4 regions of the Pontibacillus yanchengensis genome follow, and region 4 is predicted to be linked to each of the others. Evidence: riboswitches for the same ligand, from Rfam matches in the RefSeq annotation. Region 4 holds a riboswitch; each other region holds the start of a gene.
What was found. Region 4 has a riboswitch for S-adenosylmethionine ahead of GLW08_RS13520 (LLM class flavin-dependent oxidoreductase). Riboswitches for the same ligand answer to the same signal wherever they lie in the genome.
Positions count from the first base shown of each region.

Region 1: it holds a riboswitch for S-adenosylmethionine, as region 4 does, so the genes downstream of both, metK (methionine adenosyltransferase) here and GLW08_RS13520 (LLM class flavin-dependent oxidoreductase) in region 4, are expected to answer to the same signal.
Region 2: it holds a riboswitch for S-adenosylmethionine, as region 4 does, so the genes downstream of both, GLW08_RS04200 (methionine biosynthesis PLP-dependent protein) here and GLW08_RS13520 (LLM class flavin-dependent oxidoreductase) in region 4, are expected to answer to the same signal.
Region 3: it holds a riboswitch for S-adenosylmethionine, as region 4 does, so the genes downstream of both, GLW08_RS09635 (homocysteine S-methyltransferase family protein) here and GLW08_RS13520 (LLM class flavin-dependent oxidoreductase) in region 4, are expected to answer to the same signal.

Region 1 covers NZ_WMEU01000013.1:22,152-30,334, reverse strand. The annotation lists gene GLW08_RS20565 (ABC transporter substrate-binding protein) at 1-394, opposite strand, end outside; gene GLW08_RS20560 (alpha/beta hydrolase family protein) at 488-1,264, shown strand; gene pckA (phosphoenolpyruvate carboxykinase (ATP)) at 1,330-2,916, opposite strand; SAM riboswitch class I at 3,235-3,345, shown strand; gene metK (methionine adenosyltransferase) at 3,720-4,919, shown strand; gene asnB (asparagine synthase (glutamine-hydrolyzing)) at 5,176-7,083, shown strand; gene GLW08_RS20540 (C39 family peptidase) at 7,076-7,966, opposite strand; gene GLW08_RS20535 (gamma carbonic anhydrase family protein) at 8,175-8,183, opposite strand, start outside.
Region 2 covers NZ_WMEU01000001.1:861,229-869,411, reverse strand. The annotation lists gene GLW08_RS04220 (flavin monoamine oxidase family protein) at 1-1,481, shown strand, start outside; gene GLW08_RS04215 (hypothetical protein) at 1,515-1,703, shown strand; partial or broken gene GLW08_RS04210 (macrolide family glycosyltransferase) at 1,801-1,935, shown strand; gene metC (cystathionine beta-lyase) at 2,127-3,296, opposite strand; gene GLW08_RS04200 (methionine biosynthesis PLP-dependent protein) at 3,289-4,413, opposite strand; SAM riboswitch class I at 4,499-4,611, opposite strand; gene GLW08_RS04195 (4a-hydroxytetrahydrobiopterin dehydratase) at 4,835-5,128, opposite strand; gene GLW08_RS04190 (helix-turn-helix domain-containing protein) at 5,288-5,821, shown strand; gene sda (sporulation histidine kinase inhibitor Sda) at 6,057-6,191, opposite strand; partial or broken gene GLW08_RS04180 (polysaccharide deacetylase family protein) at 6,401-6,973, opposite strand; gene GLW08_RS22375 (FHA domain-containing protein) at 7,253-7,390, shown strand; gene GLW08_RS04170 (hypothetical protein) at 7,621-7,824, shown strand; gene cls (cardiolipin synthase) at 8,134-8,183, opposite strand, start outside.
Region 3 covers NZ_WMEU01000002.1:489,841-498,023, reverse strand. The annotation lists gene GLW08_RS09655 (3-hydroxybutyrate dehydrogenase) at 1-105, opposite strand, end outside; gene GLW08_RS09650 (L,D-transpeptidase) at 422-928, opposite strand; gene GLW08_RS09645 (aromatic acid exporter family protein) at 986-1,936, opposite strand; gene GLW08_RS09640 (BrxA/BrxB family bacilliredoxin) at 2,048-2,479, opposite strand; SAM riboswitch class I at 2,891-3,005, shown strand; gene GLW08_RS09635 (homocysteine S-methyltransferase family protein) at 3,093-4,142, shown strand; gene GLW08_RS09630 (2Fe-2S iron-sulfur cluster-binding protein) at 4,285-4,554, opposite strand; gene GLW08_RS09625 (VTT domain-containing protein) at 4,739-5,434, shown strand; gene GLW08_RS09620 (phosphatase PAP2 family protein) at 5,447-6,163, opposite strand; gene GLW08_RS09615 (hypothetical protein) at 6,305-6,763, shown strand; gene pxpB (5-oxoprolinase subunit PxpB) at 6,973-7,695, shown strand; gene GLW08_RS09605 (biotin-dependent carboxyltransferase family protein) at 7,692-8,183, shown strand, end outside.
Region 4 covers NZ_WMEU01000004.1:190,862-199,044, forward strand. The annotation lists gene GLW08_RS13495 (ABC transporter ATP-binding protein) at 1-927, shown strand, start outside; gene GLW08_RS13500 (small acid-soluble spore protein H) at 1,108-1,293, opposite strand; gene helD (RNA polymerase recycling motor HelD) at 1,632-3,965, shown strand; gene GLW08_RS13510 (CHY zinc finger protein) at 4,074-4,412, shown strand; gene GLW08_RS13515 (IDEAL domain-containing protein) at 4,409-4,852, opposite strand; SAM riboswitch class I at 5,053-5,164, shown strand; partial or broken gene GLW08_RS13520 (LLM class flavin-dependent oxidoreductase) at 5,329-6,372, shown strand; gene GLW08_RS13525 (ATP-grasp domain-containing protein) at 6,369-7,331, shown strand; gene GLW08_RS13530 (lipase family protein) at 7,690-8,183, opposite strand, start outside.

The sequences.
Region 1 (8,183 bases), on a different contig from region 4:
CGTTTAGGTCCTCCCATTCGAAATCAAGCTGTTCTTCCCTTGCAACGAGGAATGTACCATCTGTTTGGGTGAGCTGAGCAAAGTTGATAACGGGATCACTTGCACCTCTTGCATACACGTAAATAGATGTTTCAGAGCCTACAAGGGCTACGTCAGCACCATCTGACAATAAGCTGGTCATTGTTTTGTCACCACCCCATGTCGTCTTCAAATCCACGGATAATCCTTCTTCTTCAAAGAAACCTTTTTCTAATGCTACATATTGAGGGGCGTAAAATATGGACCGTGTTACTTCGGCTACTCGAATATTTGTTGGTTCATTGCCACAAGATGCGAGTGGGAATAGAACCATCAGAGCTAACGAAAAATATAGAAGCAGACGCATTTTTTTCATTCGAGGTCATCCTCCTGTAAGATAAGTATCAAAAGCTATGATAGCTTATGCTCTTGTGCAAAATGTGTGATTGCCTAGAAAGGAAGTATAGTTATGAAAGACGCTACAATTATTTCAAAGCAACGCTACCCATCTCCTCATCCCAGGTTAACGGTATCGCTTGTTACATATTGGAGTGATGGGTTACAAGTGAAGGGTTTTATGGTAGAGCCCAATGATGGGGAGCAATATCCTGGTTTTCTTTATCTACGTGGGGGGATTAAGAATGTTGGAAAGGTTCGAATAGGTCGAATCATTCAATTTGCTTCCTATGGATTTGTAGTATTTGCTCCCTGTTATCGAGGTAATATGGGAGGGGAAGGGAGCGAAGACTTTGCACTACGGGACCGCTTAGATGGTCATAATGGAGCTAGGCTTCTTTTTAATCACCCTCAAGTTAATGGAGAGGTCAATGTGTTTGGCTTTTCAAGAGGTGGGGTTATGGCACTCTGGACGGCTTTGGAGGTTCCTAATATTCACAAAGTTGTATGCTGGGGTGGAGTAAGTGATATCGAGCTTACGTATTGGGAGCGTGAAGACCTTCGTAGGATGTTGAAGCGAGTCGTAGGAGGTACACCTAATAAATACCCAGAGCGATATGAACAACGAACGCCTTTATCTAAAATGGATGAGATCGAGAGTCCTGTTCTCCTTATCCATGGAGCGCATGACCAAAATGTATCGGTGGAACATTCTGAAAAGCTAGAAGACGTGCTGCAGCGACAGGGGAAGCCTGTGACGAGTTGGATTTTTCATAATCTTGATCATTATTTTCCTCCAGCCATTAATCGACGTACCGTGAAACAGCTAGCAGAATGGCTTAAAGAATAAAAAATGGCTAACCCTTTTTTGGGCTAGCCATTTTATATAAAGGAGATGAGGGAGTAAATTTGGTGTTACTTATATGTTGGGCCAGCGTTACGAATTTTTTGGCTAACCCCATCAAATTTGTTGAAATTCTCATGGAATTTCTTAGCTAAATGTTTTGCTTTTTCTTGGTAGTCTGATTCATTCTTCCATGTTTTCTTCGGAATTAATACATCATCTGGAACACCAGGACAATGTGTAGGGATATTAAGACCGAAGATGTCGTCTATTACAGTCTCGCTGGAATTTAATTCACCTTCTAGAGCAGCTTGAATCATAGCACGGGTATAAGAAAGCTTCATTCGACTTCCTTCTCCATATGCTCCACCAGTCCACCCTGTATTAACTAGGTACACATTTGCATCAAACTGATCGATTTTTTCACCTAACATCTCCGCATATGTGGAAGCATGTAATGGTAAAAATGGGGAACCAAAACAAGTTGAGAAAGTAGCTTGAGGGGATGTCACACCTCGTTCTGTTCCAGCTAGTTTACTTGTGTATCCACTTAAAAAGTGATACATAGCTTGTTCTTTTGTTAGCTTACTGATCGGTGGCAGTACCCCGAAAGCATCAGCTGTTAAGAACACAATTGTGTTTGGATGTCCAGCAATACTTGGCTGAACTATGTTATCGATATTTTCAATCGGATAAGCAGCACGTGTGTTTTCTGTTAAAGATGTATTTTCGTAATCAGGTTCTCTTGTTTCTTCATCGAGGACAACATTCTCAAGGACTGAGCCGAATCGAATGGCATCATAAATCTGTGGTTCTTTTTCTCGACTTAAGCTCACACACTTTGCGTAGCAACCGCCTTCGATATTGAAGACTCCACGATTCGACCAAGCGTGTTCATCATCGCCTATTAAGCGACGGTGCGAATCGGCTGATAAAGTAGTCTTTCCTGTTCCAGATAGACCAAAGAACAAAGCAACGTCACCCTCTTGCCCAACGTTGGCAGAACAGTGCATTGGTAGTACATCTTGTTGAGGTAGTAAATAGTTCATGACAGAGAAAATGGATTTCTTGATTTCTCCTGCATACTCGGTACCACCTATTAACACGATACGGTGTTTAAAGGAAACCATGATAAATGCTTCAGAATGAGTACCATCAACTGCTGGATCTGCTTTGAAAGTAGGAGCAGACACAACGGTGAATGCGGTTTCATGATTGGCAAGTTCCTCATCCGTTGGACGAATGAATAATTGTTGTGCGAAAAGATTATGCCATGCAAATTCAGTTAGGACATGAATGGGCAGGCGATATTGCTCATCAGCACCAGCAAACCCTTTAAAGGAATAAATCTCATCCTGAGCTCCGAGATGGTGCATTACTTTTTCGTATAAACCTTCGAAAACTGCCTCAGAAATAGGCTGATTCACACTACCCCAATCAACCTCCTCCTCGGAGGTTTCATCTTCTACGATAAATTTATCCTTAGGGGAGCGGCCTGTGTATCGACCTGTTTCCGCCTGGATGGCTCCTGTTGCTGTTAGTCGCCCTTCCTTACGAAACAATATTTTTTCTACTAATTCTGCGACAGAAAGGTTTTTCATAACTGTTTCCTGTACAAACAGATCAGTCAGCTTTGACTTTTGATTTACCGTACTCATCGAACAAAACCTGCCTTTTTAAAATAATGGGAACATCGTCATGAAGACGAGAAAAAGCAAATAAAGGTAAAAACTGAGTGGACTCTAAAATAATACAAACATAAAAATGATGAGAGTCACAAGTCGTTTTTAATGTAAGAATAGTATAACACATTTATCTCATTAGTCCACACTATTTATATAATTCAAACTTTATGTTTACATTGATTTGAATATTGGCTTTAGCTAGTGGTGTTTTGCTTTGTATCTCCCGGGAAAATCCCCACACTAGTTGACATACCAGGTCCAAAACGTTATGATTGTTCGCGAACGGAAACTATCTTATCCTGAGTTGGTGGAGGGACAGGCCCAAGGAAACCCAGCAACCGTCACTGCATATAGTGAAATGGTGCTAACCTGATGCAAGGTATTGACCTTGAACGATAAGAGCGAAAGGACCCTTTCCCTTTGCTCAGTAACGGGAAAGGATTTTTTATTTTACTTTAGAAAAGTTCCCTTTCTTAAAGGAATATTGTAATAAAAAAGGTAACGACTTTTACTGGAATAGTGAGACGTCGTATTTTTCTAATGCAAAAATGCACATGCATTATTTAAAGACTTCTTTAAGTAATGTTTACACTTTCTGCTTCTTTTTATATATGCACATTGTTTACCAAACGATTATATTATTATTCATTATATCTAGGTTTGATAGCTACTGTTACTTAGTAGAGTAAGGAAGAAATAAAGGTTTGTTTCTTATAAAGTCAGCTGGGTGATGAGTTCCGTGTCAATTCATTGTTTTAAAGGAGGAGTTTGAGGGGATGGCTGCAAATCGCCGCTTATTCACATCAGAATCTGTTACAGAAGGACATCCAGACAAAATTTGTGACCAAATTTCTGATGCGATTTTAGATGAAATATTAAAAAATGACCCAAATGCACGAGTTGCTTGTGAAACAACTGTAACCACAGGCTTAGTATTGGTTTCCGGTGAAATTTCAACGAATACCTACGTTGATATTCAATCCATTGTGCGAGATACCATTAAAGAGATTGGCTACACGAGAGCAAAATTCGGCTTTGATGCTGAAACTTGTGCTGTATTGACTGCTATTGATGAGCAATCAGCTGATATAGCACAAGGGGTAAACGAATCATATGAAACTCGTGAAGGTCAAATGACGGACAAGGAAATTGAAAATATTGGGGCTGGAGACCAGGGTCTTATGTTTGGATATGCTAGTAATGAGACACCTGAATATATGCCATTACCAATTTCTCTAGCTCATAAATTAGCCAAACGATTATCCGATGTTCGTAAGGATGAAACACTAGAATACTTACGTCCAGATGGAAAAACGCAGGTAACAGTGGAATATGATGAAAACAATCAACCACTTCGAATTGATACCATCGTCATTTCTACCCAGCATCATCCGGAAATCACATTAGAACAAATTACAGAAGATCTTAAAGAACAGGTAATCAATCCCATTGTTCCAAAAGAATTATTAGATGACAAAACAAAATATTACATCAATCCAACGGGCCGTTTTGTAATTGGTGGACCTCAAGGAGATGCAGGTCTTACAGGGCGGAAAATTATCGTAGATACGTACGGTGGATATGCTCGTCATGGTGGTGGTGCTTTTAGTGGTAAAGACGCTACCAAAGTAGACCGTTCTGCAGCCTATGCCGCGCGCTATGTAGCTAAAAATATAGTAGCAGCTGAACTTGCGGATTCTTGTGAAGTCCAGCTTGCTTACGCCATTGGAGTTGCTCAACCTGTATCCATTTCTATTAATACGTTTGGCTCAGGTAAGGTATCTGAGGAAGCCTTGGTAGAAGCTGTTCGAAACATCTTCGACCTACGTCCAGCTGGTATTATTAAAATGCTTGATCTGCGCCGCCCTATATATAAAGATACGGCAGCATTCGGTCACTTTGGTCGTACAGATGTAGAATTCCCATGGGAAAAAACCGATAAAGCTTCAGAATTAATGGAACAAGTAAGGAAATAAACTCAAAACTGACCTCTTCTTTTGGAAGGTCAGTTTTTTATATGGGAAAAATGTTTAATGAAAGGACTTGATTAGGAAGGGATAAAGTCTAGCTTTAAAGTACCTACTGAAAGTATAGAACCTAGATATTTTTTAGCTATTCGTACCACTTAAAAATAGGCACTTTCGCTCTAGTTTGTTATAACTTTGTTTTCCCACATAATGCTTTTGTGGTAAACTTAAACAGGAATGTGACCAGAAAGAGAGGATCCTTCGTATGTGTGGTTTTATTGGAGTTATACGACATATGCCTTCTCCTTTAGATGAAGAGGGGAAGCAGAGATTTAAACAAAGAAATGATATTATTACCCATCGAGGACCAGATGATGAGGGATATTACCATGATGAACATGTATCCTTCGGTTTTCGTCGATTAAGTATAATAGATATTGAGAGTGGCCATCAACCGCTAAGTTATGAGGATGAACGGTATTGGATGGTTTTTAATGGTGAAATTTACAACTATGTTGAATTACGTGAGTCTCTTCAAAAAAAGGGGTACACGTTTGAAACAGAATCTGATACGGAAGTCATTGCGGTGATGTTCAGTGATCAACGGGAACAAGCTTTTTCCTACTTGCGTGGCATGTTCTCTATATTAATATGGGATAAGCAAGAACAAACCCTATTTGGTGCACGTGATCCATTTGGCATAAAGCCGTTATTTTATAGTGAACAAAATGGGGAGACATATTTTGCTTCTGAGAAGAAAAGTATTACGCTTCTACAGGAAAATGAGCTTGTCAATACGGAAGCATTACAGCATTATTTAAGTTTCCAATATGTCCCCGAACCATTGACGCTAACAGATGGCATACATAAGGTGGAGCCTGGATATTATTTCGTTAAAAAACCAAGCGAATCCATCGACTTCCATCGTTATTTTCATGCCACGTTTACACAGGTATCAGGGGAACAACAGAAATGGATTAAGCAAATTCAGGATGTCCTATATGATTCAGTTAATGTACATATGCGAAGTGATGTACCTGTAGGATCTTTCTTGTCAGGTGGAATTGATTCCTCCATTATTGTTGCGATGGCACGTGAATTTAATCCCAATATCAAGACCTTTTCTGTAGGGTTTGAGCGAGATGGATATTCTGAGGTGGATGTAGCAAAAGAGACTGCCGATAAACTCGGTGTAGAAAATATTTCGTACACTATTACACCTGAAGAATATATTCAAAAGTTACCAAAAATTATGTGGCACATGGATGATCCACTGGCCGACCCAGCATGTGTACCATTGTACTTTGTGGCCCGTGAAGCAAGAAAGCATGTAACAGTTGTCTTATCGGGTGAAGGTGCAGATGAACTGTTCGGTGGATATAACATTTATCGTGAACCAGAATCCTTGAAAATGTTTGATTCTATGCCAGGCACTGTTAAAAGTTTGTTAGGTCGAGTAGCGAAGATATTACCTGAAGGCGTGAAGGGTAAAAGTTTCTTAGAACGTGGAACTACTCCGTTAAAGGATCGCTATATTGGTAATGCGAAAATGTTTGAAGAAGCTGACAAAAATTCAATCCTGAAAGATTATCATCAGCATTCAAGCTATCAATCGTTAACAGCAGATCTTTACAGCCAAGTTGAATCAAATCATCCTGTAAATCAAATGCAGTACATTGATATGCAGACGTGGCTTCGTGGGGATATTCTGTTGAAAGCAGACAAAATGACGATGGCGAATTCACTTGAACTACGAGTGCCTTTTTTAGATAAAGAAGTATTTAATGTGGCACGTGAGCTTCCCGTAGATATGAAAATAGCAGAAGGGACGACGAAGTCCATTTTACGAAAAGCGTCCCGTGGAATTGTTCCAGACCATGTACTCGATCGTAAGAAATTAGGCTTTCCTGTTCCCATTCGTCATTGGTTAAAAGATGAACTATATGATTGGGCTAAGCAGCTTATACAGAACAGTGAAACGGACCACTTGATTGAGAAAAAAGTCATCATGCAATTGCTTGAAAATCATGTACAAGGGAAAGCTGATTACTCCCGTAAAATTTGGACGGTTCTCATGTTCATGCTTTGGCATCAAATTTATGTAGAACGAAAATATTCCATGAAAGACTTAATGGAAGAAGATAAATCAACAAGCAAGCTATCCATTACTTAATGGAGATCGCTTGCTTGCCCATTTGCACCCAGGCTTCTCGGAAGTCCGAAATGGGTGCTTTTTTCTTTTGCCCAGATAACGGGTCATTAAAATAAATAGATTGACTATCATATCCAGTTACTAAAACGGAGTGTTCTTTCATTGTGATACTTTGTTGTCCTTGAGCTGTATTCCATGTTTCAAAGTATTCTTCAGGTAATTTCTTATACAAAGTATTTGTAATAACCCAGACGGGACGCTTTTCGTTTAATTGCTCTAAGATTTGGAAAAAAGAGCCACCGCTAAAATCATGTACACGTTCCTTGCTTACGTATTGTGCAGTAAGTTTTGCTATCGGCTCATGGTAAACTCCATATCCTGGTTTACTTAGATTATACATGCTGCCTACAAATCCTTTATTCGGATTTCCAAATGATACCTCGCCATCATTTTCACTGTATGGTGTAGTATCCTTTGGAACTTGTTTGGCAAGGTTCATCTTATCCACATCTTTATCATGGTATTGAAGCAACATGCTTAATGATGTGACTTCGCACCCTCTTGGTAACTCGGGATACTGATTAGAGGTAGGAGCTGAGAGCCGAATCTGATCTGCTAAATGATACTGATCAATAAGTGGCACAATCGGCTCTAATTCTTCTGCACTCAAACTGTTTGATGTAACGTGCTCTTGATTTGAACTAAACCAACTTTTGACTGTCGGCATCCAAATATTTTGGTTTTGCTGAAGCGTAATGGTACTTAAGGCTAAGGAAGAAATCAAAAATAATAAACTATACCCTTTTAATAGCTTTCTATAAGGCTGCTGTACCCTTTGGAACAAGGAGAAGACAATAAGTATCGCACTCATGAGGATTGTACTAATCGTTAATGTTCCTAACATCGATTATGGTGCACCTCCTTGTTTAGATTGTCCAGGTAATGAATGATATAGCAGGAAGATTAATCACTTAATGTTCTCAGTAAAGAAAATATAAGTTTTGGCTCTACATGTCTAGCTCCAGCGCACAGCTTCAGGCAGCAACATCGAACCAACCCATGCCCTGTGGTCGGCAGTTTGTACGTCGCTAGGCGGGCGCTTTCGCTTTTCTTTACTTTCG
Region 2 (8,183 bases), on a different contig from region 4:
AAATGAAACCAGAAGTCCATGATTATGGAACACTTACCTATCCAGATGATATGCTATCCATTATTCGTAAAGGATTCCCAAAAGTATCAGATCCGAAAAAGGTCATTATTATAGGTGCAGGTATGTCAGGGTTGGTATCTGCTTCCTTATTAAAAGAAGCAGGGCATCATGTGACAATTCTTGAAGGGAATAATAGGATTGGTGGAAGGGTTTATACAGTCAGAGAACCATTCTCAAAAGGAAATTATATTGATGTGGGTGCAATGCGTTTTCCGGATATACATAAATTAGTGTTTGAATACATAAAAAAATTTAACTTACCTACAAATGAATTTTTAAATGTGACAGACAACGACGTTCTTTATGTGAATGGTATTCTAACCACCATGAAAAAGTATGAGAAAAATCCAGACATCCTAAAGTATCCATTACCTCCAAATGAACAAGGGAAAACAGCTAGTGAGTTACTATTATCGGCTGTAGAACCCTTTCTATCCTTATACAATAGTCAATCCCCTGAACAACAAAAATTGTTAAGAAAGAACTTTGATAGCTATTCATTTGAAGATTTCCTTAGAGAGAATTTAATTGGGAATCGCCTTTCTCCAAACGCGATACGCTATATAAAAGTTGTATTAGGGATAGAAGGGTTTCCTGGATATTCATTTGTTGATATTTTATTAGATATTGTTAGCACTATTTTTAATGATGAGTTAAAGTTTTTTGAAATTACAGGTGGTAATGATTTATTGCCCCATTCCTTTCTTTCTTCACTAGGGGAAAATATTTATTGTGGACAAAAAGTTGAAGGAATAATCCAAAAAGAAGAAGGAGTAGTCGTGACCTCGAGAGATTTATCCTCAGACCAATATCATTCTCTAGAAGGGGACTACGTTATTACGACGTTACCTTTTTCGGTATTTCAGTTTGTTGATATATTCCCCTATGACACTTTTTCATTTAAAAAATGGAAAGCAATACGAGAAATTAGTTATGTTGACTCAGTCAAAATAGGCTTAGAGTTTAAACACCCTTTTTGGAAACAGCTAGGTATTGGAAATGTCATCACAGATTTTCCGACCAGATTTAGTTATATCCCAAGTCATAAAATTGAAGAAGGGAAACCTGGGGTTATGCTTGGGAGTTATAGTTGGAGTGAAAATGCAAATCTATGGAGTAGCCAGCCAGAACAAGAACGAATTCGTCAGGCCCTTCATGGGTTATCCAAGATATATGGAGATGTAGTGTATTCAGAATATCTAGCTGGAACCACCTTTAGTTGGAACCAAAACCCATTTGCAGCGGGTGCGTTCACTCTATATGCACCTTATCAGGAACAGGACTTATCTGAAGCTGTTTATGTACCTCAAGGGAAAGTTCATTTTGCAGGAGAACACGCCTCACGTTTTCACGGCTGGGTAGAGGGAGCGATTGAATCAGGTATCCGCACCGCTTATGAAGTGAATTATCGAATTGATTAATACAAGGCACCTTGGAGAGGGGGAGGGGATAAAATGTGGGGCTGGTTGGTCGATATTGTGATGAACAGTTGGTTAGGTGTATGCTTATTAGTTTCCATACCGATTATTCTGTTTAGTCTTGCATCAAGTAATAGAAAGCGTATGAATAAAGATATTGAGAAAGATCCATATGACCATCGTAAAAACCCACCTCCACCGCCTGGTGGAGGTGGGTTTTTATAGAGAAGTCCTTTGTAGGGGGGATGTAACAAGCACTTTTAAAACATGGACGTTATCTACATGATATTCTAGGGTTATCCAATAGAAAGGGGGTATCTCTATGAACATTTTAATGATTAATTTTCCAGCCGAGGGTCATGTTAATCCTACTCTTGGCATGGTAAAGGCTTTTACTGATAGAGGAGACGAAGTCCATTATTTAACAACTGAGAAAATTAATCATAGGTGGAATATTGGATTTAGTGGCTAATGATTTAGGCGTGAGTCTTGGAAGGGCTGGCTTTAGGGAAAGTGGAGGAGTTGAGCAAGCTCTACGGGAGATTGATGCGTTTATAGGAAAAAAGTAAAATGCAATAAAATAGTGCCAACCCCCCCACCGCGATAATGCTGTAGCGTGGTGGGGGTCTGGCACTTATTTTGTGGCAGTTATATTGTATTTGCGGGTTGATTTGTATAAGCTAGTGCTTGTTCGAAATCGACAATGAGTTCATCTGCATCTTCCAGTCCTACTGATAAGCGGAGTAAACCTTTTGTAATACCGCGCTGGTCACAATCATGATCAGGCATAGAGCCGTGTGACATATTTCTTGGATAAGATAGGATGGACTCAACTGCCCCAAGGCTAACAGCGAAAACGGGCAGCTTTAACCGTTCTACAAATTGCTCAACGGCCTGTTCATTGGCGAGTTCGAATGACAGAACAGCACCGCCATTTTTGGCTTGTTTTTGTTGAACTTCATAATATGAGTTTGAAGTCAATCCAGGATAATAGACTTTTGTAATAAGAGAATGGCCTTCTAAATAATTTGCTAGTTTTTCTGCTGATTCTACAGACTGCCGCATTCTAGCGTGCAGGGTTTTGATGCCGCGAAGGACCAGCCAGCAATCCTGAGGTCCTAAAATGGCACCGCATGAATTTTGTAAAAAACCGATTTGTTGGGCTAATTGTTCATCATTTACTACTACTAAACCAGCAACAACATCACTATGTCCTGCTAAGAACTTGGTGGCACTGTGAATAATAATATCCACACCAAGATCGAATGGTTTTTGTAACAAAGGCGTTAAGAACGTATTATCCATATACGAAATACAATCATGCTGTTTAGCAAGCTGTGTAACTGCTTCAATGTCTGTTACTTTTAACAGCGGATTCGATGGTGTCTCGATAAAAACAGCCTTCGTGTTCGATTGAAAGGCTGCTTTTACTTCATCAAGCTTGGTCATATCCACAAAGGTATGCTCGATTCCGAAACGAGAAAGGACTTGCGTAACAAATCGGAATGTACCTCCGTACACATCCTCGGTAATGAGTAGGTGATCACCTTTGGACAATAGCATAAGAGAACTAGACACCGCAGCCATGCCAGAGGCAAACGCGAAACCATGCGTGCCACCTTCAAGGTCAGCTATGGTAGTTTCTAGTGCATCCCGGGTTGGGTTACCGGAGCGAGCATAATCGTATTGACCAAATTCACTAATATCCTCTTGGTGGAATGTTGAAGCATGTTGAATCGGTACACTAACTCCATTGGATGTTTTGTCTACAGAATAATCATTGTGAAGTAGCTTAGTTTGAACAGAATAATTAGACATGTTGCTTAACCTCCGTTTGTGCTTTATCAAGAGCTTGTTGTAGATCTTTTGTTAGATCTCTATCATCCTCAATTCCTACAGATAAGCGGAGTAATCGATTATCTACACCATAACTAGAGCGTACTTCTTCTGGTATATCAGCATGCGTCTGAGTGGCAGGGTATGTGATAAAGGTTTCCACACCGCCAAGGCTCTCCGCAAAAGAAATAAGCTCAAAACTCTGAAGAAGGTATGGGACGAACTCCTCTTGTTGAACACGGAAGGAAAGCATGCCTCCATGACCAGGATAGAGAACATCTGTTACATTGGAATCGTTCTTAAGGAACTCAGCGATTCGTTTTGCATTGGTCTCATGCTGCTTCATACGAAGACCTAGTGTTTTTATACCTCTCATTAACAGCCAACAATCAAATGGGGATAATACGGCACCAGAAGCGTTCTGTTCAGCAGCCAGACTTTCACAGATGGCTTCATCATTGGCTACTACGAGTCCGGCGAGTACGTCATTGTGACCTCCAAGGTATTTCGTTGCCGAGTGTATGACAATGTCTGCACCTAGTTGAAGTGGTTGCTGTAGATAAGGTGTAAAGAAAGTGTTATCCACGATTAGAAGTAGGTTGTATTTTTTAGCTAATTTTGCAATGGCTTCGATATCAATTTGGGTCATGAGTGGATTAGTGGGTGTTTCGATAAATAGTCCTTTTGTCTTCTCTGTTACTACTTGTTCGAAATCTTCTGGCTCTGTGCTATTCACGTACGTAAATCCAAGGCCAAATTTTTGAAAGTGATTTTCGAAGAGACGGTAAGATCCACCATAAACATCTTGGGTAACAACGAATTCATCTCCTGGGGTGAAAATAGAGAAGACCGTTTGAATGGCAGCCATTCCGGAACTAAATGCAAATCCATCAAGACCAGATTCCAATGTAGCGATGGATTGCTCTAATAAATCGCGGGTTGGATTACCGGTACGGATATAATCATATCCAGTTGATTGTCCAATTCCTGGATGGCGGTAAGCAGTAGAGAGGTGGAGTGGTGGGGTGACAGCACCTGTTGTGGATTCACTGCGGTTCCCTGTTTGTGCTAGTTTTGTATCTAAATGATGACTACACATGTCGATCGACTCCTTTAGTATGGTATGAATGATAATAAAAAAAGCCCTTCCGAAGAAGAGCTTGATGGTCTCAAGTTTATCCTTCTTCTTATCTTTCAAGTGGACATTCATCCCACTTGCTGGAGGTAGCACCTCACCTAAATAGGCCGGTTGCTGAAGCTTCGACGGACCAGATCCCTCAGCTTCTCTGAATAAGAATGTTATGTGATTTGTAATTTATTTAATTACTACCATACAGCATTAAAGGATGTTACGCAATGAATGATTTTAGAAAATTTAAACTTTGGATAAATAGAGGAGGGGTGTGCTCGGAAATTCTATAATTTGCTCTGAATGCTCTCAGTCCCCCCTCTAAATCTCACTCCAGATCAATTCCCCTATAAAAAAGCCATCAAGGTATTCCCTCAATGGCTAATGTGATTTATTTTCGGTTTTCATAAACTTCATCAAAGCGTTGTGCTAAATCAAAGTCGCGGTTTGTTAGGCCACCTACATCATGAGAAGTAAGGGCTACAACGACCTCTTTGTACTCTAATTGTATCGAAGGATGATGGTCTTTTTCGTCTGCGATGGTGCCAATTTGTTGAACAAATTCTAACCCATCTTTATATTGTGCAAAAGTGTACACTCGTCCTATTTCAACTTCGTCTTTCACTTCCCATTGAGGGATATCCTCATGATTTTGCTTAATTTCCGTTTGAGATAATGTGCTCATGGTAATCCTCCTTATTAGGTATGGACTTCTATATATATTTTACCTTTTCATAAAAGAGTTAAACTAACCATAAAGTACCAAAGGGTTTTATGATAACTATGGAGAATATTATTATAGTAATGAAACATTAGTGATCTAGCTTAATAGGGAAGTGAATAAATGAGAGAATGGTTGAAAGTATTAAGGAAAGAAAAAGGATTCACCCAGGAATATGTAGCTTCCTTGTGTCATATTGATCGAGCATATTATGCTCAAATTGAAAGCGGTAAACGAACACCAAGTTTACAAATCGCTGAGAAAATAGCTGACATCTTATCATTTAATTGCTCAAACTTTTATGTGGATTATTTTATCGAACCATTACAAGCATCTTTGTCAGATTTACCTATTACATTTACACATTGTGATTTAGATTTAAAATATACATGGGTGTTTAACTCTCAGGTTGATTTTGAAGACAATTGGCTCATAGGCAAACAAATATACGATATAATGGATGAATCCTATAGTGACAAGTTAGTGGCCTTAAAAAAGGAAGTAATACGAACTGGGGAAATAAAAAAAGAGGTAATCGCGTTCTCCTTAAATGGAGAAGAACGTGATTATTTGACTTATGCCAAACCATTATATAACAAGAAAAATAGTATTGTAGGTGTAGCTACGGCAGCAATGGATATTTCAAAAGTAAAGTAAGTATAAGTTCTAGCGATTACATGTCTAGCTCCATCGCCCAGCGACTAATGTGCTTCCTCACCTCTGTACGACACATATATTTTCATGTTTCCTTTATCTCATACGGAATCAGGTGAAGTTCTGGGGTGAAAGAGGTTCGATTAAGACCGCTGCATCGTAAGCAACATCGAACCAACCCACGCCATGTGGGCCAAAGCATATATATCGCTAAGCGGGCGCCCCGAGTTTTTGTTCTTTATTCATTGATTTCTATATTTCGTTTTAACAATTCTTCCTCGAGAATAGTTAGAAATGATGCTTCGACGTCTTCGTTTTCTTTAGCTTCTTGATATGCTTTAATTAATAATTCATCTGTCAATTTTACGACCATTGGAATCCCCCCACAGCAACTTCTATATCTCTACTAATTATTATCTTGTACTACAAAGAACCTTTTTGTCATGTGGCTCATTTGTTACACAATAGAAACTTTCATCAATTTGTTTTATGAAAATAGTAATGAAAGTGGGTTGCTTAATATAGTATAAATAATACACTTGTGGGTAATGTCAGAAACTATTAATTACAGGACTTGAATATTTATGAAGATGATAGGTGCTGTAGCTCATTTACTGTAACAAATCGATATCCTTGATTTGATAATAATTTCAAGATTTCATTAATCGTATTTAAGCCATTATTAGTTTTATCATACATAGGGTGTAGTAGAATAATAGACCCTGTTTAATATTACTTTTTACGTAGTCAACTTTCTTTGAAAGTAGTATGAAGTATCCGGCTCTATATGAATTTCTTCTTTAGTATAGGAAGAGGACTTAAAAATCATAGGTTTATGAGAATAAGTATGATTCCCTAATTGATGCCCAGCATTGCTAATCTTTTCTCCGAGTTCCATATTTTCTTTGAGTTTGTTTCCTACTACAAAAAGGAAGCTTTTGCATTATACTTCTTAAGCAAAGGGAGAATGCCTTTTACATTTTCGGTAGGACCGTCATCAAAGGTCAAGGCGACAACATTCTCATTCATATTCACTCGATTGGTTAAGCCTCCAAAAAGCTGAAATGTTCTTGCATTCATCAATTCAAAAGTTCCATATAAACTTGAAGAAATAGCAAGTATGATCATGGTTATATTGAATAACTTTTTTCTCATTTGATTACCCCTTTTCTATGTTAGCTAGAATATTGTTCCTATTATTAAAATCGTATTCAAATTACATTGTTTATTCAATAACAAGCAAATGATAATTCTATGATAAAATAATAGTAGATTAAGATATGAGAGAGTTTTTAATCATATGAATACGCTAGGCTATTTAATGATTATATAGGGTCCCCTTACGAAAGAGGAGCTGTTCTTTCACTCAATACGCAAAAAGTTATCATTTGACGTAAATCTAGTGGGTGAAAGCCGAATGTCCCTTTTGATAGTATATATAGGAAACATGCGGAGATTTATAGTTATGAATCTAACATGTATATTAAAGACTTAGGAAGTAGACATGGCACATGGGTAAATAAACACCAATTACCGTGTTACGAAGAAAAGACTTTACGTGGGTACAATTAAGCTATCGAATGGATTCACGTTTAGTATTTAAATTAGAGAATCAAATTCTCCAGGAGCAAGAGTGTAAGTTCGACGCAAATAAGCAGGAGGTCTGGATAAGCAATACTTGCTACACATTCTCTTCTAAAGAATATAAATGTGTTGAAAAGAAATAAAGGACAATTTGTTTCAAAAGATGAATTGAAGCATGCGGCGTGACCAAAAGAATTTATGAACAAGGAGTCCCTGATGTGAGCGCAGAAGAAGTAAATGCCATCATCTACCGTATTCGAAAAAAAATAGAGTGTAAGCATACATATAGAAAACATCAGAGGGAAGGGCTATATTCTTACGCTGAAATAATAGGAATAACTTATTTGAATATAATAGGGAAGGTGAAAATCAGTGGAAGGATATATGATTTTGTTCGTCTTTTTACTCTTTATGATTATTAGCACCATTGCCAATATATTATTGAAGATGACAAGAAAGAAAGATTGGATTATCTCCATTCTGCTAAGCTTAGCATTAACTATAATAACAGTTCCAATAATAATGTAATATTAAAAAGAGCTTGGGTTCTGCCCCAAGCTCTTTGCTGTGAAAGTAAAGAAAGCATAAAATTTGGCGCTCACTTGTTTAATTCCAGCGCCTACCCCCTCGGGCTTTAAGAGCAAAGCCTATCTAAGCGGCAAAAATCGCAACGAAGAGGCTTTGCTTAAAGCCCGCCGGGTGATGAAGGCACCTTGAGCTTTTCTTTGATTTTATAATATTGGTGATAAGAGCCGTGATACAGACTCTTTCATTTTAATTA
Region 3 (8,183 bases), on a different contig from region 4:
GTCATTTAACATTACTTTCGCGCCAGCTTTGGCGAATTCAGTAGCAATTTCCAAACCAATCCCTTGACCAGAACCAGTAATAAGAGCTGACTTTCCTTCAAGCATTTGTGTGTTCCTCCTTTTATTCAATCTACCTTTTATCCTGCCCAATTGTAGAAAATTAAGTAAAAATTTCATACGAAGGATGATCTCAATTACTCAACGCATCTTCCACTTCAAGTTGCATCAAACAAGAAAGCATTAAATATAAGTTTTAGCATGTATATAAGCAAAAGACCCATGCGTAACCAGACTGATTATGCAGGGGGCTTTAGTATATATATTATTTACTGATAAGGAAATCCTTCAATATAATACTCGATATAATTAAAATCCACACTAATAAGAAACACAAAAAAACATAAAGGATCACTCCTCTATGTTAGTCTATTGCCTTGTACTCTTTGGCTAGCTGTTGAAATGATTTGTCAGTTTTCACTACTGCTATCTTTGTACCAATAGGGATCCTGTCGTAAATGTATTCTACATCTTTGTTGTTCATCCGGATACACCCATTTGATATATATTTACCTATTGAACTTGGCTGGTTGGTTCCATGCACCCCATATATACGACCATCAGTCCCCTTTGCATCAAAGCCAATCCACCTTGATCCTAAAGGATTTCTTGGATCCCCGCCTGGTATATCCAATTTTCGATAATATGGATCTTTCGCCTTCACTGTAATTGTGTGTAGCCCTTCAGGCGTAAGGTCATTCGTCTTCCCCGTAGCCACAGGGTACACATTCTCTACTTTACCATCATCTATATAAGCTAATTGATTGGTACTTTTGTTCACTATTAAGAATGGATAGCCACGTGAAGGGTTTTCACCAATTGGCCATATAGGGGACATGGCCAATAACACAACAATGAGCAAGCTCTTCATTACGATACCTCCTTAAATGACTTCGTAAGAATAGCTTGCCCTAAATAAGCAAGAACATTATATATCACTCTTTTTGAACATGCGTTTAATAACTAGATATTGTTCTATCTCATTTAATAATGTAAATAAACTCGCTCTTGTTTCAAATTCTTCTCTTGTTTGTGGCAAGTCAGCTTGTTTAAATTCATGACGTAATTCTTTAATCTGCTGCAAAAATAAAACAGCAGTATTTCCCGGATGAACATTCTGAGATAATTCTTCAAAAAAATCAGCTATGATGGTAGCATGATCCGAGGTTTGATTAATTCTACTGATTAACGGTAGCATTCTTTCTAGAAGTTCAAACTGCTTTTGTCTCATTTGAAAGTAATGATAATACTGATGATGCCCACGTAACAAATGATTTTCCACATCTCGATATGCAAGTGCCTTCGCTTCATCCAGTAAGTTCGCTGTAGTTGTTAGTTCTTTTCCTGTCCACTTCTGATCACCTGAGCGTAAGAATACAGCAATTTCTTGTAATATACGTTGAAAATTCTCTTCAACCGCTGTTTGTTTTTCTCGAAGTTTTCCTTCTAAACTAGGCATGTACAAGTTTAGTATTAAGGCTACGCCAATCCCAACAACAATTAAAAGCAACTCATTTAGCAATGTTTCTCCGTTAATATCATTAGATCCATATAAATGCAAAATTATAACCGAACTTGTGACAATACCCTCTGTTATTTTTAATTTTACGGTGGTAGGAATAAATAAAATAAGCATAATACCTATTGCCAATGGATGATAGCCAATTGTTTCAAAGATAATAAACGAAAAAACCATTGCAAGTATACATGCTGCGAATCGAGAAGATGCACTTACAATAGAACGTTTTCTTGTGTTTTGAATGCATAGTATCGTTAAAATTCCTGCAGAAGCAAAATTGGTTAAAGCCAGCATTTGAGCAAACCAAATAGCAACAGGAGTTCCAACTGCCGTTTTTAATGTACGGTATCCTATTTTCACATCTCAATCTCCTTATAATAATCTAACAACTAATATTTTCCCCTATAGAATGACGAAAAAGATGGCCAATAGACCATCTTTTTCAATTTATGGATGGTGACCCATCCCTATTTATACTTCATCACAATGTTGATCAAAAATGCCTTGCAATTTACCTACTACTTGAATAGGATCAAATCCTTCAATATCATGACGTTCTACCATTGTTACAATCTCTCCGTCTTTAAGAAAAGCAAAAGAAGGGGAAGATGGTGGGAATCCTACAAAGTATTCACGTGCACGATTCGTTGCTTCACGATCTTGACCTGCAAACACTGTAACGAGGTGATCAGGGCGTTTATCATAATGAATAGCATGTGCAGCAGAAGGTCTAGCTACTCCACCAGCACATCCACATACTGAGTTTATCATTACTAATGTAGTACCTTTACGTTGTAACGCTTCATCTACTTCTTCTGGAGTAGTCAATTGCTCATAACCTGCTTGTTCAATCTCCGTACGAGCTTGCGTCACAACATCTTCCATAAATATATTAAAATCCATATTGCATAGCTCCTTTATTTAGAGTTACCTACTAATACTATCCTATCAAGATTTGGTAAGGGATTCAACGGTATGAACTCGTACATATGGATGAAGTTTATTATGTGGCACTGGAGCGACTTTTTACCTACTAGTCCGACGATGTAATACCCTAATAACTTAAAAAGTTGTACCAAAACTTCCCCTCCCCAAGGTGTTTGCATATGATATATACATCACACTTCTATAAAATTAAGACGATTCACCGTCTTTTACACTCTCAAATTTGGATTGTAACCCCCACTATATCCATCCATAATTTTACACATTCGTGCTAATATTGTATATAAAATTCAAAAGAGTTAAAAAACGATTGACCAAGGTAAAGTTCTGTTTTATAATTCAACTTACGAAATTAAATAAAAAGAATATCTCTTATCTAGAGTGGCAGAGGGAATAGGCCCTGCGAAGCCCGGCAACCTTTCATCCGAACGATGTTGAAAAAGGTGCTAAATCCTACAGATTCTTAAAATCTGGAAGATAAGAGGAGGCATATATACATATACCCTCTTCTTATGAAGGGGGTTTTTTCATACCCTCTTCACCCAAGAGATAAAAAGAAAGGATGTAAACAATGAAACGTACACTTGAGCAACGTTTACAAGAAGGTCCCGTAGTATGCGGAGAAGGTTATTTATTTGAGCTGGAAAGAAGAGGTTATTTACAAGCAGGTTCTTTCGTTCCTGAGGTAGCATTAGAAAATCCTCAAGCATTGAAACAAACGTATCGTGACTACATGAATGCAGGATCTGATGTAGTATTAGCATTCACCTATAATGCTCATAGAGAAAAAATGCGTATTATTGGAAAAGAAGATTTACTAGAACCACTAAATCGAGAAGCTATACGTCTTGCTAAAGAAGTTGCAAAGGAACATCCAACGGAAGAAGCTCTTGTAGCTGGGAACGTTTCCAACACAAATTTATTTGACCCTGAGGACCCAGAATCTAAAGAAAAAGTTCGTAACATGTTCGCTGAAATGCTTACTTGGTGTAAAGAAGAAGGCGTAGACTTTGTGAATGGTGAAACATTTTATTACTACGAAGAAGCCCAAATTGCTTTAGAAGAAATTCTGAAACACGACTTACCTGCTGTAATTACCCTTGGAGTAATGGGTGAAAATAAGATGAGAGATGGATATGAAGTGGATGAAGCTTGTCAGAAGCTTCAAGAAAACGGAGCTCTTGTTGTAGGGATGAACTGCTTTAGAGGCCCAGCTACAATGCAACCTTTTGTAGATAAAATTAGAGAAACTGTCGATGGTTTTGTAGCGGCTTTACCAGTGCCTTATCGCACAACGGAAGAACATCCAACATTCTTCAATTTACCTGACGGTGGTTGTTCTTGTCATTTACCAACGGAAACTACATTCCCTACGTCACTTGATCCGTTGTACTGTAACCGTTATGAAATCGCAAACTGGGCGAAAGAAGCCTATGATGCTGGAGTAAATTATTTTGGTTTATGTTGTGGAGCTTCACCTACTATGCTTCGGGAAGTTGCAGAAACAGTCGGTCGTGAAGCTATTAATTCCAAATACTCTCCAAACATGGAGAAACATTTCTTATTTGGATCAGATGACACATTAAAATCTCATAATACTCACTATCGTACAAGAGCTTAAATTGGTGAAGGATAGCAAAATATCTACCTATAGAAAATAATACCTCATAGTGATTTTTCCCATAATAAACCCCTGACCATACTATTGTTGAGTCAGGGGTTTATGTATTGTAATAAGTTGTGATTTAGAAGAAAAAAACCGATTATTTTAATGGAACCGTCTGACAAGCAAGTCTATATCCTTGTTCCAATTCCTCTTCCAATTTTTCATGTTCTTTAGGAGTAGGATTGTTTACGATATCGTCACCGTCAAGTAGTTCTACTCTACAACGAGTACAATTCCCTTTTTGACACTTGAAATCCAACGGAACCTCTTGCTCAAATGCAGAAGCTAACAGGGATTGGCCTTTTACAGCTTGAATCGAGTACAATTCTTCGTATTGTTTTACTTGAATGGTTTGTTCATTATTCATGTATTCTCTTCCTTTCATAATATATGTATAGTACCCTTCACCTATTGTATGCATAATAGAACCCTAGGACAAGTGTCCTCCCTACTAAAGAATAGATTTACATAGTTTTAACCTATCATTTTTAGGGGATAGACCGATTATAAAACATTTCAATTGGCCCAGTTAAGAAAGGCAAGGGATTCTAGTGAACAGTAGTTTAAAAAGCTTTTTATGGAAAATCATTATTTTGTTAGTCGTAGCTGGTGGCATGCTCTTTGTAAATAAAATGTTTCTTCATATTAAACCTGACCACATAGAAAGTTGGGTAGAAAACTTTGGTATATGGGCACCTGTTGTCATTATATTAATCTTTATCATACGTCCTTTCACTTTAATACCACTATCCATAATTGCTGTTGCATGTGGATTACTTTTTGGGCGGTATATGGGTACATTATATATTGTTACAGGTACTGTTTTAGGTTCATTGCTCTCACTACTCGTTCTTCGTTATTTTCTTGAAGAAATTCAAATCAGCGACGAAAAAAAACAAAATTTATATACTTTGAAAAAAGACCTTGAAGAACACGGATTTAAATCAGTCTTGATGATACGCCTATTACCAGGTGTGAACTTTGATTTAGTTACCTATATATGTGCACGAGTTGAAGTGAAGTGGTGGAAATACACCTTTGCAACCCTTGTTGGTACTTTACCTGGCTCATTTTTATTTGGTTTTTTCGGATCTAGTTTGCTATCTTTAAAACCTCAAAGTCTTATTATTTTAAGCATATTAATTGTAGCATTAGCAGGACTTGCTCTGTTCATGAAACGAGAAATAGGTAAAAAATATGATGTAAATCAACTGAAAGAAGAAACAAAATTGTTAAAGGAAAACTAAAAGCAAGAAACCTTAGCTAAATAAGGCCTCTTGCTTTTTCTTTTGCCGTCTTTGTTGTCTCCATAAAGTCACTTCTAATGCTAATATGCATATGAGCAACCAAGCTAGTCCAAATGAAAATCCAGCAAGTATATCACTAAAATAATGTACACCTACATATACTCTACTTAGCCCCACCAATAAAATCAGTAGACCTAAAAAACTATTTAATATCCATTTCACACTTGATTTCATATTTGTAATAAACACTATATAAATAACAAACCCATAGAAGACAATAGCCCCCGTAGAGTGTCCACTAGGAAAACTAAACCCTGTACCATCGTATTTTTCTAAAATATCGGGTCTTTTTCTCTCAAAAGCTAATTTTAAAACCTTTGTTAAAAGGCTTATCCCTAACATGTTGACTAAAAAGTAGACACTTACCCATTTACTTTTATCAGAAATAAATAACAAGTAAACCAAAAGCAACCCAGAAGCTATCGACAACCACAGTACTGAACCCGCTTCCGTAATCATTCCAAAGGCATTACCAAGCCAGGCTTGTTGTATATTATTCATCATATTTATTGCTAGTTTATCTATTATTAAAGGCTCTTTCTCCATCACTTCTTCGGCCAATTCTGCAAAAAAGTAGAAAGAAACGCCTATAATTACAAACCCTCCGAGTATCAGTGAAATGGAAATCTTTGATACATCAGATAATTTTACCCCTTTTAATACCACCATAATCCTCCTTCAAGAACAACAATACAATAATTTATGAACATTCTTTTCCCTAGCCCATCAAAATTAAAACTTTTTGCCATTTTGAATGTAAGAATTACAATGTTATAATGACAAAAAATACTACATATTTATGGAGGCAACATGCTTACTTTTGAAGAAAAATTAGACATTATAGACAATTTCCCAGAACTTGAACGTAAAGAAGTATCACTAGGACGAGTTAATTATCATTTTGAAGAAAGTGTCATGGATAAGAAAAATGTAGTTTATCATTTACACCCTAATGGAAACGGCTTTGTCTATGCGGAATATGTAGATGGTTATGAAACTGATGACCGTGGTATGGTCAATATACGTGATTTTTCAGAAGAGGAATTAAAAAATATTGTACGAGCATCCATTGATTCCTTATCAACGTTACCAGAAGATGAATGGGATGATCTTGAAGAAGAATTTATTAATGTAGAAAATCAAACCCTTACGTTGGTTTATGATTTTGGTTTATTTAATATTTATGCTGGAGAAATGCTCGACGGTACATTCCCTACTTATAATGAGGCTATTGATTACCTTGAACAGGAAGGCTTCAAACGAAAATAATACGTCTATCCGCCTGCTATATTGTATAGCAGGTTTTTTTACACTTTTATAAAGATTAAGTACAATGTAACCTCCTATTACTAAAAGCAGTTTAAGGAAAGTAATCTTTCCTTACCTTACATTCCGTTATTCATTTGAACTAAACACACTAGTCATATAACATAGTAAAAAATAAGAATTTTCTTAATATATCAATATAAAGGAGGCCTATGGTGAATTATACACTTACTCCACTTGGAGATCACGCCATTGTAATTGAATTAGGAAATGAAATCACCCTTGCCACTCATAACCTCGTACAAAGTGTAGTAGCATTCCTAGATCAACATCCGTTTGATTGGGTCACGGAATACATACCTGCCTTTACAACTGTAACTATCTTTTACAACCCATTGCTCGTTTTACCAAAAACGAATCAAACCACCTCTGCCTCACCTTATGAACATGCAGTAAACCAATTAAAACCATACCTTGATAACCTTGAGGAAAACTATTCAGAAGTTGGACGTACAGTTGAAATTCCTGTGTGTTATGGCGGCGAACTAGGACCCGATCTCCCTTATGTGGCTGATTATCACAACCTATCTGAAGAACAAATTGTAGATTTGCATTCAAAAGGGAACTACTTGGTGTACATGATTGGCTTTGCTCCAGGTTTTCCGTATATAGGGGGTATGCTAGAGGCATTAGCCACTCCCAGAAAAGATAACCCAAGACTTAAAATACCCTCCGGTTCTGTAGGGATAGCTGGTAACCAAACTGGTGTTTACCCAATAGAAACACCTGGAGGATGGCAGTTAATCGGCCGCACCCCCCTCCCTCTTTTCAAACCTGAATCAGAGTCACCAACCTTATTAAAAACAGGGGATGTTATTAGATTTAAACCTATTACGAAACAAGAATTTGATTCCTATAAGGAGGATGAGGCATGATTTATGTAAAAAAGCCAGGTCTCCTTTCCACCCTTCAAGATCAAGGACGTATTGGATATCAAAAGCATGGTGTCATTATGAGCGGTGTCATGGATCCTGTATCCCCCCGTATTGCAAATTTGCTTGTAGGTAACAGTGAACATGAAGTAGTTTTAGAAATAACCATGCTAGGACCTACGCTGGTATTTGAACAAAACACTATTATTGCTTTGTGTGGCGGTGATTTATCTCCAAGAATTGATGATAGCCCAATCAAACAATGGAGTCCTATTTTTGTAAAAAAAGGGAGCACACTTACATTAGGTCAGGCCCAGCAAGGATGTCGAGTTTATCTTGCTGTAGCAGGGGGATTCCAGGTTCCAGAAGTGATGGGGAGTAAATCAACATATCTCAGGGCTGGTATAGGTGGATTTAAAGGACGCGCCTTACAAGCTCAAGACAACCTTAGCATAGGCACCCCCTCTCCTATTATTGAGACTAAAATAAAG
Region 4 (8,183 bases):
TTAAATGGATGGATTTCTATTGGAGTGATTGTTACCTTTACTACTTATTCACGTCAGTTCACTCGCCCACTGAATGATTTAGCCAATCAATTTAACGTTATATTATCAGCTGTTGCTGGAGCGGAACGTGTCTTTCACATCATGGATGAACCAAGGGAAACCGAAGATGAAAAAGATGTGGAACAAGTTACTTCCATTGAAGGAAAGGTGCAGTTTCGAAATGTTTCATTTGCTTATGAAGACCAGCCAACACTTTCGGATATTGATTTTGATGTGAACCCTGGGGAAACAGTTGCTTTGGTTGGTCCGACAGGTGCTGGGAAAACGACCATTATATCGCTCTTGTCCCGTTTCTATAACCCTGATGAAGGGGAAATTTATGTGGATGGAAAATCTATTTCATCCATCAGCCGGAAAAGTTTGCGCAACCATCTTGGTATGGTACTACAGGACTCTTTTTTATTTGAAGCTACGATACGGGAGAATATACGCTATGGGCGATTGAATGCCACAGATAAAGAAGTGAAAGAAGCAGCTAAGAAGGCTAATGCCAACCGATTTATCAAGTCGTTACCAGAAGGGTATGACACCATGCTTCATTCTGATGGTCAACGAATCAGCCATGGACAGCGTCAACTATTGTCTATTGCCCGGGCAATGTTAGCTGATCCTCAATTATTAATACTAGACGAAGCCACGAGCAGTATAGACACGATTACAGAAGTGAAAATTAACGAAGCTCTTTCAACCTTAATGGAAGGACGTACTAGCTTCGTCATCGCTCATCGTTTAAACACCATCCAAAATGCCGATCAAATCATTGTATTGGATGAAGGGAACATAGTTGAAAAAGGAACCCATGAAACGCTACTGAAACAAAATGGAATGTATGCGTCGTTTATGTATCAGCAACTTTCAAAGGCGTAGTATGATGTGCAAATGGCAATAAAAAGCCTCCCTGTTAAGGAAGGCTTATTCAAAAGAAAAAGCAGTATAAATTTTTGGCTCGAATGTGTATAGCTCCAGCGACTAGCAAAATCGTGCAGCAACATCGAACCAACCCACGTCGTGTGGGCGGCTATCCGGACGCCTGCGCTCTTCTATTCATTAATGATAATCTTCTCTCAAACTGTTCAGAGATACCTCTTGTTCTTGATCTGGGAAGTCTAGGGGGAAGATGCGGGCGGTTTCTTTTTGCTCATCTACGTGTTGAATGTAGATGGGGGTTCCGTTATAAGAAACATTCGCCATGATTGGCGTCTCAGAAATTTCTTTCGCGCGTTGTCGGTTCATGCCATTCACCCTCCTTAAGATGAGATCAAGATTAGTCTTGGTGACTTGGTCAAAAACTATACGAGTAAACATTCATTGCACTTGCATAACCTCATAATAGGATGAGGTTGGATGGAAAATAGAAGACATCCATATCAAAGCAAAAAAAACATAAAAAAGGTACCGAGAACATCGGTACCTGACTGATAAAAAAGTTGTGAATATGTAAAAACCATGCTATGATAAAAATCCATGCATACAACAAAAATATGCAATTACATTTATCCAATTATAATTATACATGAATTTAATTTGAATGTCAAACCATTTGATAATCTTAAGTAATGGAGAGTGATGGTATGTCTGATAAACATGAAGATTGGCAAGTTGAACAGCAACGTGTGGATCGTGTTGTTGAAGAAATAAATAAAAAGGAAGAACAGCTTCGAGAAAAAGTTGGTGACGTCAAAGGGGAAGTTATTGACCTTCGCGAAGATTTCTTTGAAGATGTAACCGTCAATATGGATGAACCAGATGATGTAATGGAAACGTATAGTAGTATTCGCCAACAAGCTGAATTGCTAGGAGAACGGGAACGTAGTCATAAGCAGTTCTATGACCAATTGAAAACTTTGCATCGATTGAAACATTCTCCTTACTTTGGACGGGTGGATTTTGTAGAAGAAGGTGAATCGGAAGCTGAGGAAGTGTACATTGGAGTTGCATCGTTAATGGATCAACATGATGAAGATTTTCTCGTCTATGATTGGCGTGCTCCTATCTCAAGTCTTTATTACGATTATTCACCAGGCTCTGCATCTTATGAAACTCCCGAGGGTGAAATAGAAGGGGATATGACGTTGAAGCGTCAATTCATCATTCGTAACGGACAGATAAAAGGGTTATTTGATACAGGTGTTACGATTTGGGATGAACTGCTTCAAGAAGTCCTTGGTAACAATGCGAATACACAAATGAAAAGCATTGTTGCAACTATCCAAAAAGAACAGAATGAGATCATACGCTATGATAAGAAAAAATACTTATTGGTCCAAGGCGTAGCGGGTAGTGGTAAGACCTCAGCAGCATTACAACGTGTGGCTTACTTAATGTATCGGTATCGTGGCAGCATTCAAGCCGACCAAATCATGCTTTTCTCACCTAATCCAATGTTTAATAGCTATGTTGCAAATGTCCTCCCTGAACTCGGAGAGGAAAACATGGATCAAACGACCTTTTTAGAGTATATCGACAAACGCCTTGAGGGACGTGTGAGCTACGAAGACGCTTATGAGCAATTAGAACATCTTCTAACTTCCCAAAAAGACAAGGATTATGATGTTCGATTAAATAATATCCAATATAAAGCTAGTTTAGATTTCAAGGCATTTGTGGACCAGTATATTGAGCGGTTAACAAAGCAAGGATTAATCTTTAAAAATGTGAAATTTAGAGAACAGACCATTGTTACCAAGCAACAGATGGATGATTACTTTTATAGTCTAGACCCGGCTATTTCTACTCCTAATGCCATGCAAATGCTTGCAGATTGGCTTTTGGAACAAGTGAGTGCTTTTGAGCAAGCAGAACGGAAGAAGGCATGGGTTGAGGATGAAATCCAACATTTAAGTAATGAGGAATACTTGAGAATTTACCACAAAACGCAAAAAGGAAATCGAGATAATCAGGATACCTTTGATGACTTTCAATTAGAGCAGCAAATGTTATCGAAGGCTGTTGTCCGAAAGTATATTAAGCCGATAAAAAATAAAATTAAAAATCTTGAATTTATAAACATGACCGCTGTGTATAAAGCTCTGTTTTCCATTGAACCACATGATAAGCCAGCACAATGGGATGAAATGATTCAACAAACATTGGCATCGTTGGATGAGAAGCATCTCCTACATGAAGACGTTACGCCATATCTTTATCTAGAGGATCAGCTTAAGGGAACGAATGTCTACACGAAAATTCGCTACCTATTTATTGATGAGGCTCAGGATTATTCTCCGTTCCAATTTGAATTTTTGAAGAAGCTTTTCCCTTATAGTCGTATGACGATTTTGGGTGACTATAACCAAGCAATCTATGCCCATAATGTCCATGCGCCAACGCCATTATCAGAAGAACTCCACTCTGAAGGGGAAGTAGAAAAGCTTACCCTATTAAGAAGTTATCGCTCAACCAAGCCTATCATTGAATTTACAAAAGGACTTGTAACTGGTGGAGAAGATATTGAACCGTTTAATCGAGAAGGTGAGCGTCCAAGTCTTGTCGAAGTAGAGGATGCAGCGAAGCATATAGAAGCAGTTGAGCAAAAGGTTCTCTCCTTGCAAGACAAAGCATACGAAACAATTGCGATTATTTGTAAAACAGCTGAAGAGAGTCGACAAGCATACGAAGCGCTTAAAGATGATCTGCCTGTTAGACTAATGGATAAGGATACCTATACGTTTGAAAAAGGACTTATTGTCATACCTGCCTACTTAGCAAAAGGGATTGAATTTGATGCTGTTGTTATTTTTAATGCATCAGCAGAGCAATACAAAGATGATTTGGAACGCAACTTGTTCTATACCGCGTGTACAAGAGCGATGCATGAACTTCACATTCTTTCTTTAGGGGAAAAGAGCCCTTTTATTCAGGAAGTTCCTTCAGAAACATACGTGGAAGAACTGTTTATGCGATAAGTGGAGCAGATAAGTGTACAACACAACTCCCACTGGAACAGATTTTATCATTCAAAAGAGGAGGTGCGTAGAGATACGCGCCTTCTTTTTTAAACGGGAGGAAATAAAATGAAGATCAATGGTCATGAAGTAAAGGGGATAGACATTGATGCTGAGACTCGGTGCAAACATTACCATAAGGAAGTAGATAGGATCGCACTTAAATTTAAGTGTTGCGATACCTATTACCCTTGCTATCAATGTCATGACGAGGTCACCAATCACAAGGCTGAGACGTGGACTGTGGAAGAGCGAAACAAGAAGGCAGTTTTGTGTGGTTCATGTGGTAAGGAGTTAACGATACACGAGTATATGAACAGTGGATACGCATGCCCTCATTGTGAAGCCTCTTTCAATCCTGGCTGTCGTAATCATGCTAATCTTTACTTTGACGTCTCAGAAGATTAAAAGTGTTGTTTTAAGTAGGAAGATAACTCGATAAAGCCAGGCTCATCTTGTTTGTCTAACGCTTGATCAATCAATCTCATTGCATTTTCTCGCTCTAGTTCGAGAATCACTTTATCAATTGTTTTCATATTGATTGATTTTTTTCGATTCAAATATCGACTAGCAATCGAGTGGACATGGGTAACGAAATCAGGTAAATCCAATAGCTCTTGAATGGTAATTTGCATCATATGTTTCCCCTTTTGGAAAACTAGCACATCATTAACATTGGTGATTTTTTTGGTTTTACGATCAACTACAATTTCACGTCCTTCAATGGGAGTGAATTGATACAGGTCATCACCAAAGTGGATAGAGAAGTATTGATAGGCTAACATAATGCGAATACAATTTTCTTCGTGTTTCACATAAAACGGTTTTAACATCCGAACAGATAACATGTGATCACCCCTTAAATACTGAATATTTTGTTATTAGGATATGCAGTAATCCCGCCAGAGGTTAAAGATTTTAAGAAGGTTAGACGCTTTCATTTTTTTAAGTACTTTTTACGAAAAATTTAAACTATTCAATAAGTTTGACATATTGACGGGTGATTAGTAGTATATATGGCAACAACTTATGCATCATTAACGTAATCTTCTTATCCAGAGAGGTGGAGGGACTGGCCCTTTGAAACCTCGGCAACGGATTCTGTGCAACAGAACACCGTGCTAATTCCTTCAAGCTTAACGCGGCTTGGAAGATGGGGAGAGTTGGGATCTACATAAAAGCAGAGCCCCTCTTCTTTACATAAAAGAGAGAGGCTCTGCTTTTATGTTTATGAGGAAATACGTTAAAAGTTAGTGTTTAATACTGAGTAAAGTCATTGGAATAATGGAATATAATAGGTGTCGTGAAGGAGAGGGAATGGATGATGAGGTATGGATTTTGGCTCCCTATATTCGGAGGTTAGTTACGGAATGTAGATGAAGAACAGATGACTCCTACATTTGAGTATGTGAAGAATGTTATTCAATCGGCTGAAAAATGGGGGTATGACACCACCTTAATCGCAGAACTGTATTTAAACGATATCAAGGGCCCTGAAAGAGATTCATTAGAAGCATGGTCCACTGCTGCAGCATTAGCTGCAGTTACGGATTCGATAGAAATCATGACAGCTGTTCGGCCAAATTTTCATAACCCTGCTGTTACTGCAAAAATGGCCTCTACGATAGATCATATTAGTAATGGACGCTTTACGTTAAATGTAGTTTCCGCTTGGTGGCAAGAGGAAGCACGACAGTATGGAGGTGCTTTTACAGAGCATGATGAACGTTATGATCGCACAGATGAGTTTTTACAAGTCTTAAAAGGGCTATGGTCTCAAGATACATTTAGTTTTCAAGGGAAGTTTTATCAAATCGCTGATACACAGTTACAGCCTAAACCTATTCAAGCACCAACTGTTTATGCGGGTGGGGAAAGTCCCCGAGGAAAACAATCCATCTCTGAGTATTGTGATGCTTATGTGATGCACGGAGGGACGGTTGACGAGATTTCACAAAAAATAAGAGATATGAAAGAACGGAGACTTAAGGTGTCTTCAACGCCGTTTCAATCGTTCGGTATGGCTGCTTATGTCATCTGTCGTGACACCCTTGAGGAGTTAAATCGAATCACGCAGTTGAAACAGTCTAGCGCTTATGCAGGCTACAAAGACTTCACAAGTAAATCGCAGCTGGAACAGCAGGTGGAAATGTTGGATTATTCGGTTTCCAATCGTGGATTACGGCCAAATTTGATTGGAACTCCTAATCAAATAGCAGATAAAATGATCGCTTATGAAGAAGTTGGACTTGATTTGCTACTGCTTCAATGTTCACCTCAGCTTGAGGAAATGGAGCGGTTCTCTAAGCAAGTGATGCCTCTAGTAGAAGAGAAAAGGGTGCAGGAAAGAAAGGAGACTCAACAATGAGTAAAGTATATATCTTACACGAAAACGAAGAATGGACTGTCCACCTCACAGATCGTTTAGACCAATTGGGCATACCATATGAAAGCTGGCATTTGGATTATGGAACGATTGATCTATCTGAGGAACCTCCGGAAGGTGTGTTTTACAATAGGATGAGTGCTTCTTCCCATACAAGAAATCATCGTTTTGCTCCAGAATTTGCTGAAGCGGTGCTAGCTTGGCTTGAGCGGCATGGTCGGACTGTAATCAATGGAAGCAGAGCTCTTCGTCTTGAAGTCAGTAAGGTTAATCAATATATGGCATTAAACCAGCAAGAGATACAAACGCCTAAAACGATTACGGCAGTGGGACGTAATCAAATCATAGAAGCCGCAAAGCAGCTAGATCGAGCTTCCTTTATTACAAAGCATAACCGTGCAGGTAAAGGCCAAGGCGTTCAACTGTTTCACTCCATAGAAGCCTTGCATCAATATGTGTACAGCGAGGGATTTGACGAGCCTGTAGATGGTATAACCCTTGTACAGGAATATATTGAAGCACCTGAACCGTATATCGTGAGGTGTGAATTCATTGGTGGGAAGTTAATCTATGCGGTTCGTGTTGATACATCTGAAGGGTTTGAGCTTTGCCCTGCTGATGCATGTACGATTGAAGATTTACATTGCCCTACGGAAGATACGCCGCAACAAAAGGAGGAGCAACCTAAGTTTAGGATCTTAGATTATTTTGACGATCCAGTTATCGAACAGTATGAACAATTCCTTTTAGAAAATAATATTGAGGTAGCAGGGATTGAATGTATACAAGATCAAAACGGAAATCTGTACACGTATGATGTGAATACGAATACGAACTATAATAAAGAAGCAGAAGAGCAAAAGGATAAGTTTGGTATGTTGGAACTTGCTACGTACCTTGGCAGGAAACTAGAAAAGAAATCAATTTCGAGTTATGTATAAAACGGAAGTTAGGCATCTATTAAGGTGTCTAACTTTTTTATTGTCTAACGAAATTATAAAAATGTTGGCTTGTGCATAACTAAGTAAGTTATAGAGGCCACGTACAGCTCCAGCGCACAGCGACGAGCAAACTTCCTGCACCTCCTTACGATAAGTCAACATCGAACGCTTGCGCTCTTCGTGTTTCCTTTATCTCATACGGATTCAGCGGAAGTTCGAGTTCGATTAAGAACGCTACATCACGTAGCAATATCGAACCAACCCACTTCCTGTGGGCAGCAGTTTGTACGTCGCTAGCCGGGAGCGCTGAGCTTTTGTTCTCATAACGAAAGCCTTGATGTGGTAAATACTCGCCGCGTCAAAGGATTTCAATCCCTTTTCTATATGTGGTGAGTGAGTGGTTTCCCTTGATGGTATCGGTTTGCAAGGAGAATTCCATTGGAGAACGGATGTGTGAATAATACCAAAGCTGCTTTGTGAAAGGGCAGTAGATAACGGTAGGAGGGAGTTGGGTAACAAGGTCATGCATATTGGCAAAACGAATGCTCAGGGGCGTAAGCGTAGTATAGGATTGTGTAAAATTATCATTTCCGACTCGTGGACTTCCGTAATTGTACATGATCACCTGAGCGAATGGTGCGTTTCCTTTTGCATCTAAAGCATGTAGCGTCGCTAAGGCACCACCTAGACTATGACCGGTAATATAGAGCTTCTTATGAGGGGGAATGTGTTGATAAGCTTGGAAAATATCATCGCGGCACGACTCATAAATAGATAAGAATCCATTATGAACAAGCCCAGCATTGTCAACATAGGGGTAAGGTATTTGGAAAACCTGTGCGTCTGCGACCC